2 regions of the Aquiluna borgnonia genome follow, and region 2 is predicted to be linked to the other one. Evidence: predicted binding sites of a transcription regulator. Region 2 holds the regulator's gene; the other holds the start of a gene.
The links. Region 2 encodes HrcA, which represses chaperone genes, less so after heat shock. Its sites were predicted from a motif close to TTNGCACTCGNNNNNNNCGAGTGCNAA; they were not measured.
Positions count from the first base shown of each region.

Region 1: groES (co-chaperone GroES) is a predicted target of HrcA. The motif match lies at 4,173-4,199, and genes of this name have one in related genera.

Region 1 is NZ_CP054056.1:164,692-170,958, reverse strand. Features, by position in the region: gene HRU87_RS00975 (ABC transporter ATP-binding protein) at 1-382, shown strand, start outside; gene HRU87_RS00970 (ABC transporter ATP-binding protein) at 383-1,102, shown strand; gene HRU87_RS00965 (hypothetical protein) at 1,095-1,244, shown strand; gene HRU87_RS00960 (ABC transporter substrate-binding protein) at 1,301-2,572, opposite strand; gene rarD (EamA family transporter RarD) at 2,821-3,732, opposite strand; gene groES (co-chaperone GroES) at 3,797-4,093, opposite strand; gene HRU87_RS00945 (class I SAM-dependent methyltransferase) at 4,224-5,390, shown strand; gene HRU87_RS00940 (DUF4190 domain-containing protein) at 5,413-5,832, opposite strand; gene tsaD (tRNA (adenosine(37)-N6)-threonylcarbamoyltransferase complex transferase subunit TsaD) at 5,910-6,267, opposite strand, start outside.
Region 2 is NZ_CP054056.1:581,376-587,642, reverse strand. Features, by position in the region: gene HRU87_RS03045 (PhoH family protein) at 1-840, opposite strand, end outside; gene HRU87_RS03040 (HIT domain-containing protein) at 840-1,154, opposite strand; gene HRU87_RS03035 (RsmE family RNA methyltransferase) at 1,180-1,869, opposite strand; gene dnaJ (molecular chaperone DnaJ) at 1,869-2,918, opposite strand; gene hrcA (heat-inducible transcriptional repressor HrcA) at 2,915-3,937, opposite strand; gene hemW (radical SAM family heme chaperone HemW) at 3,980-5,182, opposite strand; gene lepA (translation elongation factor 4) at 5,182-6,267, opposite strand, start outside.

The DNA.
Region 1 (6,267 bases), 420 kb from region 2:
CGACTTCGCAGGTTCGCTATCCGGCGGACAGCGCAAGCTCTTGGAGATGGCTCGCGCCCTAATGACCGATCCAACGCTGGTAATGCTCGATGAGCCAATGGCTGGAGTCAACCCGGCCCTCACCCAGTCGCTTCTCGAGCACGTGCTCAACCTGAAGAACGATGGAATGACCGTACTGTTTGTGGAGCACGACATGCACATGGTGCGCCACATCGCCGACTGGGTTGTGGTTATGGCTGAAGGCAAGGTGGTGGCCGAGGGCGCCCCCGACACCGTAATGCGCGAGCAGGCCGTGATTGACGCCTACCTCGGCGCCCACCAGGACACTGACCTGGGCGTTGTGACCGGCCGCATCCAGGTGATTAGCGAAGAGGATAAGTAAATGACCCGCGTAGTTGAAATCAAAGACCTGGTCGCCGGATACCTTCCCGGGGTAAACATCCTCAATGGCGCCAATCTTTACGCCGACAAAGGTGAGCTAATCGGAATCATTGGACCCAACGGTGCTGGAAAGTCCACCCTGCTCAAGTCAATCTTCGGACTGGTAAAGGTCAGGGAGGGTTCAATCACCCTGAACGGTGACGACATCACGGGACTAAAGCCAAACCAATTGGTTTCCAAGGGTGTGGGCTTCATTCCACAGACCAACAACGTTTTCCCTTCGCTAACCATCGAGGAAAACCTCCAGATGGGCATCTTCCAGCAGCCAGCCAAATACAGTGAGCGCCTGGACTTCGTGGTGTCCATCTTTGAGGAGCTAGGAAAGCGTCTGAAGCAGCGCGCAGGATCTCTATCCGGCGGTGAGCGACAGATGGTTGCCATGGGTCGTGCCCTAATGATGGATCCAGCGGTCTTGCTGTTGGATGAGCCATCCGCAGGTCTGTCACCTGTTCGTCAGGATGAGGCTTTCCTAAGGGTTTCTGAAATCAACAAGGCCGGTGTGACCTGCATCATGGTTGAGCAGAATGCTCGCCGCTGCCTTCAGATTTCAGACCGTGGTTACGTCCTAGACCAGGGTAAAGATGCGGTCACCGGAACCGGTAGAGAGCTACTGAATGACCCACAGGTCATTGGTTTGTATCTCGGAACCCTGGGTGCCTAAGAAAGCACCCGCTGGGACCTACATCGCCATTGGTGCCGGAGTTGGAATTCCATTCGGCCTGCTGTTTGGCAATCTCGCCCTTGCTATGGCGTTTTGTGTTTTTGTGGGCGCCGTCATCGATTGGTTGAACCGGAAACGATAAGGATTAAAGAAGAATCCCCCGGCCAATGGCCGGGGGATTCTTGTTGGAACTAGTTACTATCCACGGATGGTGGAAGGAACGTTGTTTCCGTCGAACTGCTGAATCAGGATGTTACCGTCGGTTGGGTCTCCAACCTCGTTGAAGGTAACGTTGCCCGATGGGCCGTCGTAGTCGGCGGTTCCACCAGCGTTGATGATGTCAGCACACTCGGCGAAAGTGGTGCACTTCTGGCCGCTGCCGGATCCACCGGAAACTTCCTGAAGCTTTGCAGACATGTTGGCACCCTCGGTGCTGCGTGCCTCAAGAGCTGCAAGAGCTAGAAGTACAACTGCGTCGTAGGACTCAGGACCGTAAGCGTTTAGCTCAAGTGCTGCGTTGCCCTGTGCCTGCCAGTTCTCGTCCATGCGAGTGATGAAGTCACCAATCTTGGACTCGTTGACACCTGGGTAGGTTCCCTTAGCGCCCTCTAGGGTGCCAGCTGGGAAGTCTGCCGAGTAGTCAGTCAGGTTTCCGTCAACGAAGTACAGCTTGTCGCCAGGGAACTGAGCGGTGATCTCAGGAACGATGGTCTTAGCCTCGTCGAAGGTGATCAGTACAACAGCGTCTGGTCCAGGAGCCAAAGCTTCGGCAATCTGGCTTGAGAAGTTGGTGTCACCGGTGTTGTAGGTAGGTGCAGCTAGAACCTCGCCACCAGCAGCCTCGAAGGCCTTGGTAACGAACTCAGCTAGACCAGTTCCGTAGGAGTCGTTCAGAACGATCATCGAGATCTTCTGGTGTCCGTCTTCTGCGATCAGGTTACCTAGAACCTCACCCTGTAGGACGTCTGATGGAGCGGTACGGAAGTACAGACCCTTGTCCTCGTAGGTGGTGAAGGCAGCTGAGGTGTTAGCTGGGGAGAACTGGATTACACACTCTGCAACCAGGCGGTCGATGAACTGCAGTGAGGTACCGGACGATGCGGCACCTACAACAGCCTCAACGCCAGCGCCAAGTAGACGTGGGATCTCAGTGTCGTAAGCCTTGTTGTCGGTGTCACCGGAGTCACCCAGGGTGGCCTCGATGGTGATGCCCTTTGCGGCGGAGTTGACGTCGGCGATAGCTAGAGCTACACCGGCCTCTTCTGGTGGGCCGAGGAATGCGAGGTTACCGGTTAGAGGTAGGGCGGTTCCTAGCTTTAGAACTAGGTCTCCGTCCTGCTCTGGACCGAGCTCACAACCGCCAGCGGTGGTTGCAGCGCTGCAGCCAGTCAGAACTGCTGCACCGAGTGCAAGTGCACCCATAGCAGCGATCGACTTGACGGCAAAGCGTGACTTCTTGTTTTCAGTCATTCTTGCTCCTTGAAATAGCAATTAGATGGCGAATGCGTGCGTCGGTGCCCGCATTGCTTCCAAAAGTTTAGCGATTTCAAGCGGAAAAACGAGCTTTTCAGTTCCGCAATCACCAGCGGGTGAGGAGAAAGAATGATGTTTTCGAAGATTTGAGGGGCTTTTAGCTTCTGAATTCGTTGAAAATTGAGGACCTATCTGGCCAAATGGTCAAAAACGGGCCTTTGTTAGCGGTGCGTAACAATTAGATTTCAACTCTGAGCGCTGGCAACATGCGCTCTTCTTCTGGCATTCAGCATGTCAACGGTCAGCACAATCAGTGAAAGCCAAACGATGCTGAATCCGATCCAGCGGACCGTGGGCATTGGTTCTTGCAGTATGAAGATAGCTGTCAAAAACTGCAGGATTGGCGTCATGTACTGAATGAAGCCGATTGTTGAGAGCGGAATGCGCGAGGCTGCAGCGCCAAACAGAATGAGTGGGACTGCCGTCAGGATGCCAAAGCCAATCAGGACCGCGGTGTGCAGGGGGGAGCTTGTGAGCATGATGGGCGTCAGACTCGCCACAACAAGGAACTGACCGATAGCAATCGGAATGATCAGCATGGATTCTAAAGTGAAGGACTCCAGGGCGTTGATCTTCCCGCCCACCTTATTTTTAGCCAACGAGTAGATAGCAAAGCTCAAAGCCAGCACCAATGCGATCCAGGGCAGTCGCCCGTAGTCAAAGCTCAACACCAGAACCGCCACTAAGCCAAGAGTGAGCGCCACCCACTGCGCCGGGCGCAACCGCTCTTTGAGAAATAGCACTGCAAACAGAATTGTGATCAGCGGGTTTATGAAATACCCCAGTGAGGTTTCAATGGTGTTTTCGGTGGCTACCGCAACGACGTAAACCTCCCAGTTGATGAAGATGAATACGCTGGCGACAAATAGCCAACCCAATTTCTTTGGGCTTTTTAGAAGAGCGCCGATTGAACCCCAGCGGCGCAGCGCAGTTATCAAAACGGCGGCAAACAGGAAACCAAAAACTACTCGCCAGGTAACGACCTCAAAGGGGTTGGCGAATTTCGTTTGGTTGATGATCAGCGGAAAAGCGCCCCAAATCAGGTAGGCACCCAGGCCCATTAACAATCCGACCGATTGACTCGAACCTGACTTCACGCCTAAAGCCTAGGCCAAAGCAAAAGACCCCGGGCACCAGCCCGGGGTCTTCCTTAGGAATTGTTTAGCGCTCGATGATTGCCAGTACGTCGCGAGCAGAAAGCACCAGGTACTCCTTGCCGTCGTACTTCAGCTCAGTGCCGCCGTACTTCGAGAAGATGACGCGGTCGCCGACCTTTACGTCGACAGGAATACGGTCACCCTCGTCGCTGAAGCGACCAGGACCAACTGCAACTACCTCAGCCTCCTGTGGCTTTTCCTTAGCGGTGTCTGGAATGACCAGACCGGATGCAGTAACCTGCTCAGCCTCAATTGGGCGAACAACAATGCGATCTTCGAGTGGCTTGATGGAAACCGACACTTTGACCTCTTCTTAGTCTCAAGATTGATTTGAATTAGCAAACTCGGTGTTCGAGTGCTAATAGAACTTTAGAACGAAATTAGCACTCAGTCAAGGCGAGTGCTAGTTAGTGGCGCGATAGCCTTGGGGCATGCATCCGATCCTTACCCCCGAGGCAATTCGCCTGCTGGCGCAGGTCGGGGAAATCGACTCGAAGACGGACCTGCTCTCAGTGATTTCAAGCCTTAGAAAGCAAGGTCATGATGCTCTGCTGGTGACCGAGGTGGTGACGCAAGCAAGATTGCGGTCGAGAGCGAAAGCTAAATTCGGTGACTTTGCCGCTCAGCTGCTTTTTACCGAGGCCGCCCTTGAGCAGGCAACTCGGCTTGAGGTTGCCGCCTTGCATGCCGAGCGCTTCAAGTCCGCGGGGCTGACCAAAATTGCTGACCTGGGGGCTGGAATAGGTGCCGACTCCTTGGCCATGAGCGCACTGGGGCTGACCGTAACGGCTGTCGAGCAAGACCCACAAACCGCAGCTCTGCTGGCATTTAACCTTGCTATGTTTTCCGATGCCACGGTGCTCAACCAAAGTGCAGAGGAACTAGGTCTTGAAGATTTTGATGGCCTGTGGCTCGATCCGGCTCGAAGGAATCTGGACCGCAAATCTGAACGTCACATCACCCTAAAACCCGAGGACTTCAGCCCAAACCTCAACTGGGCCTTTGCACTCGAAAAGCCAAAAGGCATAAAACTTGGACCGGCATTTCCCCTGGAGCTCATCCCTTTGGACGCCCAAGCCCAGTGGGTTTCACATGCCGGTGACCTTGTCGAATTGGTTTTATGGTTTGATGCGCTTCGCACTGAAGGTCAGCGGGTGGCGACCATGCTGAGAGCTGGACAAAGGCATGAGTTCAGCGGTTCCGGATTGGTACAGGCCCCAGTTGGTGAACTTGGTGAATTCATTCACGAACCCGACTCAAGCCTAATTCGCTCCGGCTTGATGGGGGAATTTGCACTCAAGCACTCCCTGAGTGCCATCAGCGACTCGATCGCATACCTCAGCTCAAGCTCCGAGTTCCGAAGCCCTTGGCTAAAGACCTATCGGGTCATCAAAGTGTTGCCGCTCGATGAGCGTGAAATTCGAAAGGAACTTGCGGCAAGAAACATCGGCATATTGGAAATCAAGAAGCGGGGCGTAGACGTAACGCCCGAAGAGCTGCGGCCAAAGTTGAAGTTAAAAGGTGAGGGCGCCGCCACCCTGATTCTCACCAGAGTAAGCGGCGCCCGCAAAGCACTGCTTGCTGAGCCAATTCGCTAGGTGGCTCTCCTAGCGAAGTGACCTAACGGTCCTGCCACATGTGCATGCCGTCGAACCCGCGATGGAATTCCATGAATTCAGGTCCCATGGGCTGGAGTCCCATTCCCCCTGAAAACATCAGTGCCTGAGCAATAACACCAAAGACTCCAAAAATAATCCAAAGCGCAATGTTGACGTAGCCCAAGACCAGGCCGGTGACCGCCATGGCCTTACCGTTCTCACCGGTGCGCTTGATTTGCGCCAGCGAAATGTGTCCGGTGATCACCGCAACCAAAGCGGCAAAACCGCTGATGGCGCTAGCCAGAGAGACGACCGCGAGAGTGTTCAGGGAAGACCAGTCGAACTTGGCCTTCGGTGCGACGGTGGTTGAGGTCGATGGAGCTTCCTCTGCCGGGGTGTTTTCCTCGGAACCCTCAGTGGGCTCCACTTTCTTGTCTGCCATTTGAATCCTTTATTTCGGGGGCGAGAAGTAATCTGGCAGATAAGGCTCGGAGTCTGCTGGATGAAAGCTGGGAGTTACTAGGGAGTCTGAACTTCTCGAATATCGAGGGTGGATTCAGCGCCGAATCCCAGGGAACTTGGCTGCCTACCCGCCATCACCAGCTGAGCTCCCAGCGCCGCAATCATCGCACCGTTATCTGTGCAGAGGGCAAATCGCGGGATTCTCAGCTCGATGCCTTCGGCATCGCATCGGCGCTTAGCCTCCTCACGCAACCGGGCATTCGCCACCACGCCACCACCGAGCAACAACCTAGGGATCCCATAATCGCGGCAGGCATTTAGCGCCTTGGTGAGAAGGACATCAACGACTGCCTCGCGGAAACTTGCCGCCACATCCGGCTTTGAATATTCAACTCCCTCGGCTTCTTGCTTTTCA
Region 2 (6,267 bases):
CGAAAGAATTTTGGTTGCGATGCTCAAACCAGATTTCCCACCGGGAAGATCAACCTGCGAGGTGTCTCCGGTGATGACCATTTTTGAATTAAAACCAAGTCGGGTCAGGAACATTTTCATCTGCTCGGCGGTAGTGTTCTGTGCCTCGTCCAAAATAATGAATGAGTCATTCAGAGTGCGGCCACGCATGTAGGCCAGCGGTGCCACCTCAATCACACCGGCCTGAAGCATTCTGGCTGTTGCCTCTGGTTCCAACATCTCCTGAATGGCATCAAATAGCGGCCTCAGGTAAGGGTCAATCTTTTCGCTTAGGGTTCCGGGTAGAAAACCAAGTCGCTCACCAGCCTCAACGGCGGGCCTAGTAAGGATGATTCGACTAACCTGCCTGGCGTAAAGCGCAGACACGGCCTTGGCTACCGCAAGGTAGGTTTTTCCTGTTCCAGCCGGGCCAATTCCGAAAGTTATCGTGTGCTCGTCTATGGCTTCCAAATACTGCTTTTGACCCAGGGTCTTGGCTCGCACGGTTTTACCAGGGGTAACAATCGCTCCTGCACCGAGCACCTTTGATGGAACCTCCGAGCCTGAAGCCAGAATGCGCGCTGACTCAGTTACCGAGCGTTCATCCGGGACCACTCCCTGGGCGATAAGGTCAGCTAACTCCTCTAGGACCTGCCTTGCGGATTCCAGCTGGGAAGGCTCGCCCTCGAGCATGAACGCGTTGCCGCGGTTTTGAACCCTGAGTCCCGGGAAGTCTTTTTCAAGTTTCTTCACGAGTCGATCCTGCGGCCCGAGGAGGTCTGCAACATTGACCCTTGAGATTTCAAAATTCAGCTGAGCCACTAATTTCCCGACTGACTCAAGATGTGAGCGTGAGTGTGGAACACCGATTGCCCCTCGCGCTCGCCCGCGTTGAACTGCAATCTAAATTGACCATCGGTAAATTGAGCAGATACCTCTCTGATGAGGCTGAAAAGACCCAGAAGAACGGTGTCGTTTTCTAATTCGGAGATGTTGACGGTGTGCTGTCTTGGAACCACCAAAATGTGAGTTTTAGCCTGTGGATTGATGTCCGCAAAGGCGACCGCCTGCTCATTCTCGGCCAGCAACTCAGTGCCAAGTGCCCCCGAGATGATTTTGCAAAAGATGCAGTCCATTTTTCCTCCAGCCCAATCCTAGGTCTTAGTCCCAAGCCCCAACAGCGAGCATGAGGGCGGCGATGGCAGCGGGACCTGCAGTTGATGTGCGGAGCACAGAGGTTCCCAGGCGAACCGGAGTGAAACCCGATTCTGAGAGCTTTTGTATCTCGGCATCACTAAGTCCACCCTCAGGCCCGACAACCAAAGTAATGTCATCAAGCTCGAATCTAACCGAGCTAATCGTCTGACTGGCGGCAGGATCTAGGACCAAACCAAGCCCAACTGGCCGAACAGTCTTGGTTGTTTGTAGCTCTCTTATGGCGCATAGGTGAGCTTGCTGGGACTGCTTCATTGCGGCCAGCGCGATCTGCTGCCAACGCTCACGGTTTTTTTCCGCTTTGCCGTCCCACCTCACCACAGAGCGCTCGGACTGCAGGGGTGTTACTGAGCTGACACCAAGTTCCACGGAAGCCTGCAGGGCCATTTCGTCCCTGTCCCCCTTGGCAAGGGCCTGAACTAGATGAAACCGAGGTTTTGGTTCCTGCACTGTGTAGTTGTCGAGCGGCTGATAATCAGAATCTCCCTGGTGGCGTGCCTTCAACACCAAACCCAGACCGTTTGTGATGGCAATTTCCTCATCGACTTCCAATCGCAGCGATTTGACGTGCTTTGCCTCTTGCTCGGGAAGCCGAACGGAAGATACGGTCAGCGCGGGGTCATAAAACCAATGCACTAGAACCGGCCCTTGGTCCTGCGAGAGCCGAGCCTTGGTGAATCCTCCTGGTGATGCTCGCGAAGCTTTTGAAACAGCGCCTTGGCGCCAGAGTCCAGTCGGGTCGGCGTTAGCACCTTGAGCTGGATGTTCAGGTCTCCTCGACCTCGGCCTCGAATTCGAGTCGCCCCCAAACCCTTGACAGTGATGGTGTCACCGTGCTGGGCACCCGGCTTGACCTCAATGGATGTGGAACCGTCAAATGTGTCAATCTCCGTTTTGAACCCGAGAGCGGCATCTGCCACCGGAACTTCCAATACAGCCACCAGGTCATCACCATCTCGACCAAAAATAGGATGCGGCCGAACAGAGATTTCAAGGTAGATGTCACCCGCTGGACCGCCGGCAAAACCAACTTCACCCTGACCGGCAAGGTGGAGGCGCATTCCGTCGGCCACTCCGGCGGGAATCTCTAGGTCGAGTTCGCGCTTGGCTCTTACTCGACCCTGCCCGCGACAGGAAATGCAGGGATCCGGAATGACTTCACCGGTTCCTCGACAGGATCCACAAGGGGTGGTCGTGACCATCATTCCCATAAAAGACTGTACCTGTCGTTGGATTTGACCAGACCCTCGACATATGTCACACACGCGCGCAGAGGTGCCCGGTTTGCAACAGGATCCGTGGCACGTCTCGCACAGGATTGCAGTGTCAATGTTGAGAGTCTTTTCGACTCCAAAAATAGCCTCGTCAAGTTCTAGGTCGACCCGAAGCAAAGCGTCCTGCCCACGCTGAGCCCTTGACTGAGGCCCACGGGCCCCGCCCCCAAAGAATGACTCAAAAATGTCCCCCAGGCCAAAGCCAGCATCGCCGCCGCGGTCGTAGCTTGCCCGCTGATTTTCATCCGAGAGGACTTCGTAGGCGTGCGTTACCAGCTTGAATTTTTCTGAAGCGCTAGGGTCTGGATTTACATCCGGGTGAAGCTCACGGGCGAGTTTTCGATAGGCCTTTTTTATCTCATCGGTGGAAGCGGTCCGAGAGACGCCGAGCACCTCGTAGTGATCGCTCAAGAGTTTCCCTCCAAAATTTTGGTCAGGTATCTAGCAACTGCCCGGACGGCCGCGATGTTCCCCGAGTAGTCCATTCTCGTGGGACCCAAAACACCAAGCTTGGCTATCTCGGCACCGTTATTCTCATAGCCGGTGACCAGAATTGAGGCACTCCTTAGATTCTCGTTTCCGATTTCACTGCCAATTCGCAAGCCCACGCCGTGCTGATCTGCACTCAATTCCTCGAGGAGCTTGAGTAGCACAACCTGCTCCTCAATCTCTTGCAAAACGCGTGAGAGATCGCCTGAGAAATCCTGCTCCTGCTTAACCAGGTTGGCAGCACCTGAAATCATGATCTTTTCGAGTCGATTCTCGTCAACCAGCTCCAGCAAAGCGGATATCAAAACATCGATTGCAGCGCGTCGCGCGGGAGAAAACTCCGTCACCAAACCCGACACCTTGGCCTTAACCTCAGCCAGCGGCAACCCGGCAAGGGTTCCGTTTAGCCTGCCGCGCAACTCTTGAACCACCGCATCATCCAGCTCGGCAACTTCAACCTGGTGCTGCTGAATCCGACCAGAGTCAGTTATGAGCATCAGTAGCACGCGGGCTGAATTCAACGGGATTAGTTCAATGTGGCGGACGCGGGACTTTCCGAGCGATGGGTACTGAACAAGAGCGAGAGTGTTGGTCAGCTGCGCCAGTTGCCTTGCAGTCCGCTCCACGATGTCATCGATGTCGTTTGCACCCACCAAGAAATTCTCAATTGCACTCTTTTCGGCCTGCGAAAGTGGCTTAAGGTCTGAAAGCTTGTCAACAAAAAGGCGGTAGCCCTTTTCGGTTGGGATGCGTCCGGCTGAGGTGTGAGGCGCAACAATCAGCTGCTCTTCTTCCAAAAGCGCCATGTCGTTACGAATTGTGGCTGCTGAGACTCCCAGGGGATGTCTATCAAGCAGTGACTTTGAGCCCACGGGCTGTGAGGAGTATATAAAGTCCTGAACAATAGCCCTAAGAACCTCTAGGGATCTCTCTGGAATCATTGGCACTCACCTACCTCGAGTGCCAAGTCTAAAACAACTGAGCTAATTGGTCAGGAAATCCAGCACAATCCCATCCACCAGTAGCCTTCCCTCCAGGGTTGGGACAATTTGACCACCGGGTTCAAGTCTCAGGTGACCAGAGGCGATCCGCTCCGAAACGCGCTGTGGTGAGACGCCAAGGTCCCGTAGAAGTTTGCGATCAACCCCATCCGATGTCCTAAGCTCTAGCAACAGCCGCTCCTCACTGCGGGTCCGAGCGTCAAGGCTCTCCATCGAGTGAATTGGACTGCCCTGAAGCAGTAGCTTCGAGTAGTTGGCCGGGTATTTGTGGTTCCAAAATCTTGTGCCTGAAATGTGAGAGTGTGCGCCCGGTCCAAATCCCCACCAATCCATTGAACGCCAGTAAGCCTGATTGTGCCTGCACGGCTCCCCCCAATTAGAGACTTCATAGTTCTCCAGGCCAGCCTCGGTTAGTTTTTGCTCTGCTAGGAGGTACTTATCAGCATTGAGATCTTCATCAATGTCAGGCATTTCACCCCTGGAGATTCTCCGGGCTAACGCAGTGCCCTCTTCAACGATCAACGCATACGCAGAAACGTGCTCGGGCTTTAGTTCCAGTGCCAGATCTAACGTTTTAGACCAGCTTTCCAAGCTTTCGCCAGGGGCGCCGTAGATCAAATCCAGACTTAGCCTTGCCCCAAGCTCACGAATATCTCGCGCTGCACTCCGAACCTTATCGGCCGTGTGCACTCTGTCCAGTGTCTTCAGAACCTGCTCATCAAAAGATTGAACCCCGATGCTGAAACGGTTGATCCCGGATTCGTAAAAGCCTGCGAGCCGCTCTTTGGTCAGCCCCTCAGGATTTGCCTCCATCGTGATTTCAACATCTTCCCCAAAACCGAACGCCTCTTCGAGCCTTGTTAGCAGAGCCCCGATTTGTGACGGCGAAAACAGTGATGGGGTGCCACCACCGATAAAAACAGTCTCCAGCTTTCTCTTTGGAATACCGGAGCCTGACAGGACGGAGTCAGCGAATTCAATCTCACGAATTAGAGACTCGTGGAATGTGGACTGAGAAATGTCACCGATTTCATTTGCCGTGTAGGTATTGAAGTCGCAGTACCCGCACCTGACAACGCAGAAAGGAACATGAAGATAAACATGAAAAGTTGAGTCGTTTCTCACCTCAACCTCTAGCCTGTTGTCGTCAGGCCAAGGGTCGCCGTGGGGCAACGAGGCAGCCACTATTTCTTCTTGTCGGGCTTGGCTTCTTCGGTAGAGAGCGCAGCAATGAAAGCCTCTTGGGGAACCTCAACCCTGCCCACCATCTTCATTCGCTTCTTGCCCTCTTTTTGCTTCTCGAGAAGCTTGCGCTTTCTAGAAATGTCACCGCCGTAACACTTGGCAAGAACGTCCTTGCGAATAGCCCTGATGGTTTCCCTGGCGATGATTCTGGCTCCGACGGCAGCTTGAATTGGAACTTCAAACTGCTGCCTAGGAATTAGCTCCCGAAGCTTGGTTGCGATCCTGGTGCCCTGCGCGTAAGCCTTGTCACGGTGAACAATCGAGCTGAAGGCGTCGACTTTTTCACCCTGGAGCAGCAGGTCAACCTTGACCAAATCCCCTTCGGCAAAGCCATCGTCCTCATAATCTAGGGATGCGTAGCCCTGGGTTTTGCTCTTCAGGTGATCGAAGAAATCAAACACGATTTCAGCCAGCGGAAGCTTGTAGCGAAGTTGGACCCTGTCTTCACCTAAGTACTGCATGTCAATCAGAGAGCCTCGACGAGACTGGCACAGCTCCATGATCGTTCCAACATAATCTTTGGGGCTGAGGATGGTCGCCTTGACCATGGGCTCAAAGACCTCACGAATTTTTCCCTCTGGGAATTCGGAAGGGTTGGTGACAATGTGCTCTCCGCCATCATCCTTTGTAACTCGGTAAATCACCGATGGCGATGTTGCAATCAGCGAGAGATTGAACTCTCGCTCAAGTCGCTCAGTGATGATCTCAAGGTGCAGCAGCCCAAGGAAGCCGCAGCGGAAACCAAATCCCAGTGCAGCGGAAGTCTCAGGTTCATAAACAAGTGACGCATCCGAAAGGCGAAGCTTGTCCAGTGCCTCGCGCAAGTTTGGATAGTCACTTCCGTCAATTGGATAAATACCCGAGAACACCATGGGCTTTGGCTCTGCGTAGCCCTTGAGCGCTTCGGTGGCTGGCTTTAGTTTGGTGGTTACAGTGTCGCCAACTTTCGACTGACGGACATCTTTCACACCGGTGATTAGATAGCCGACCTCACCAACGGATAGTCCCTTGGTTGGTTCTGGCTC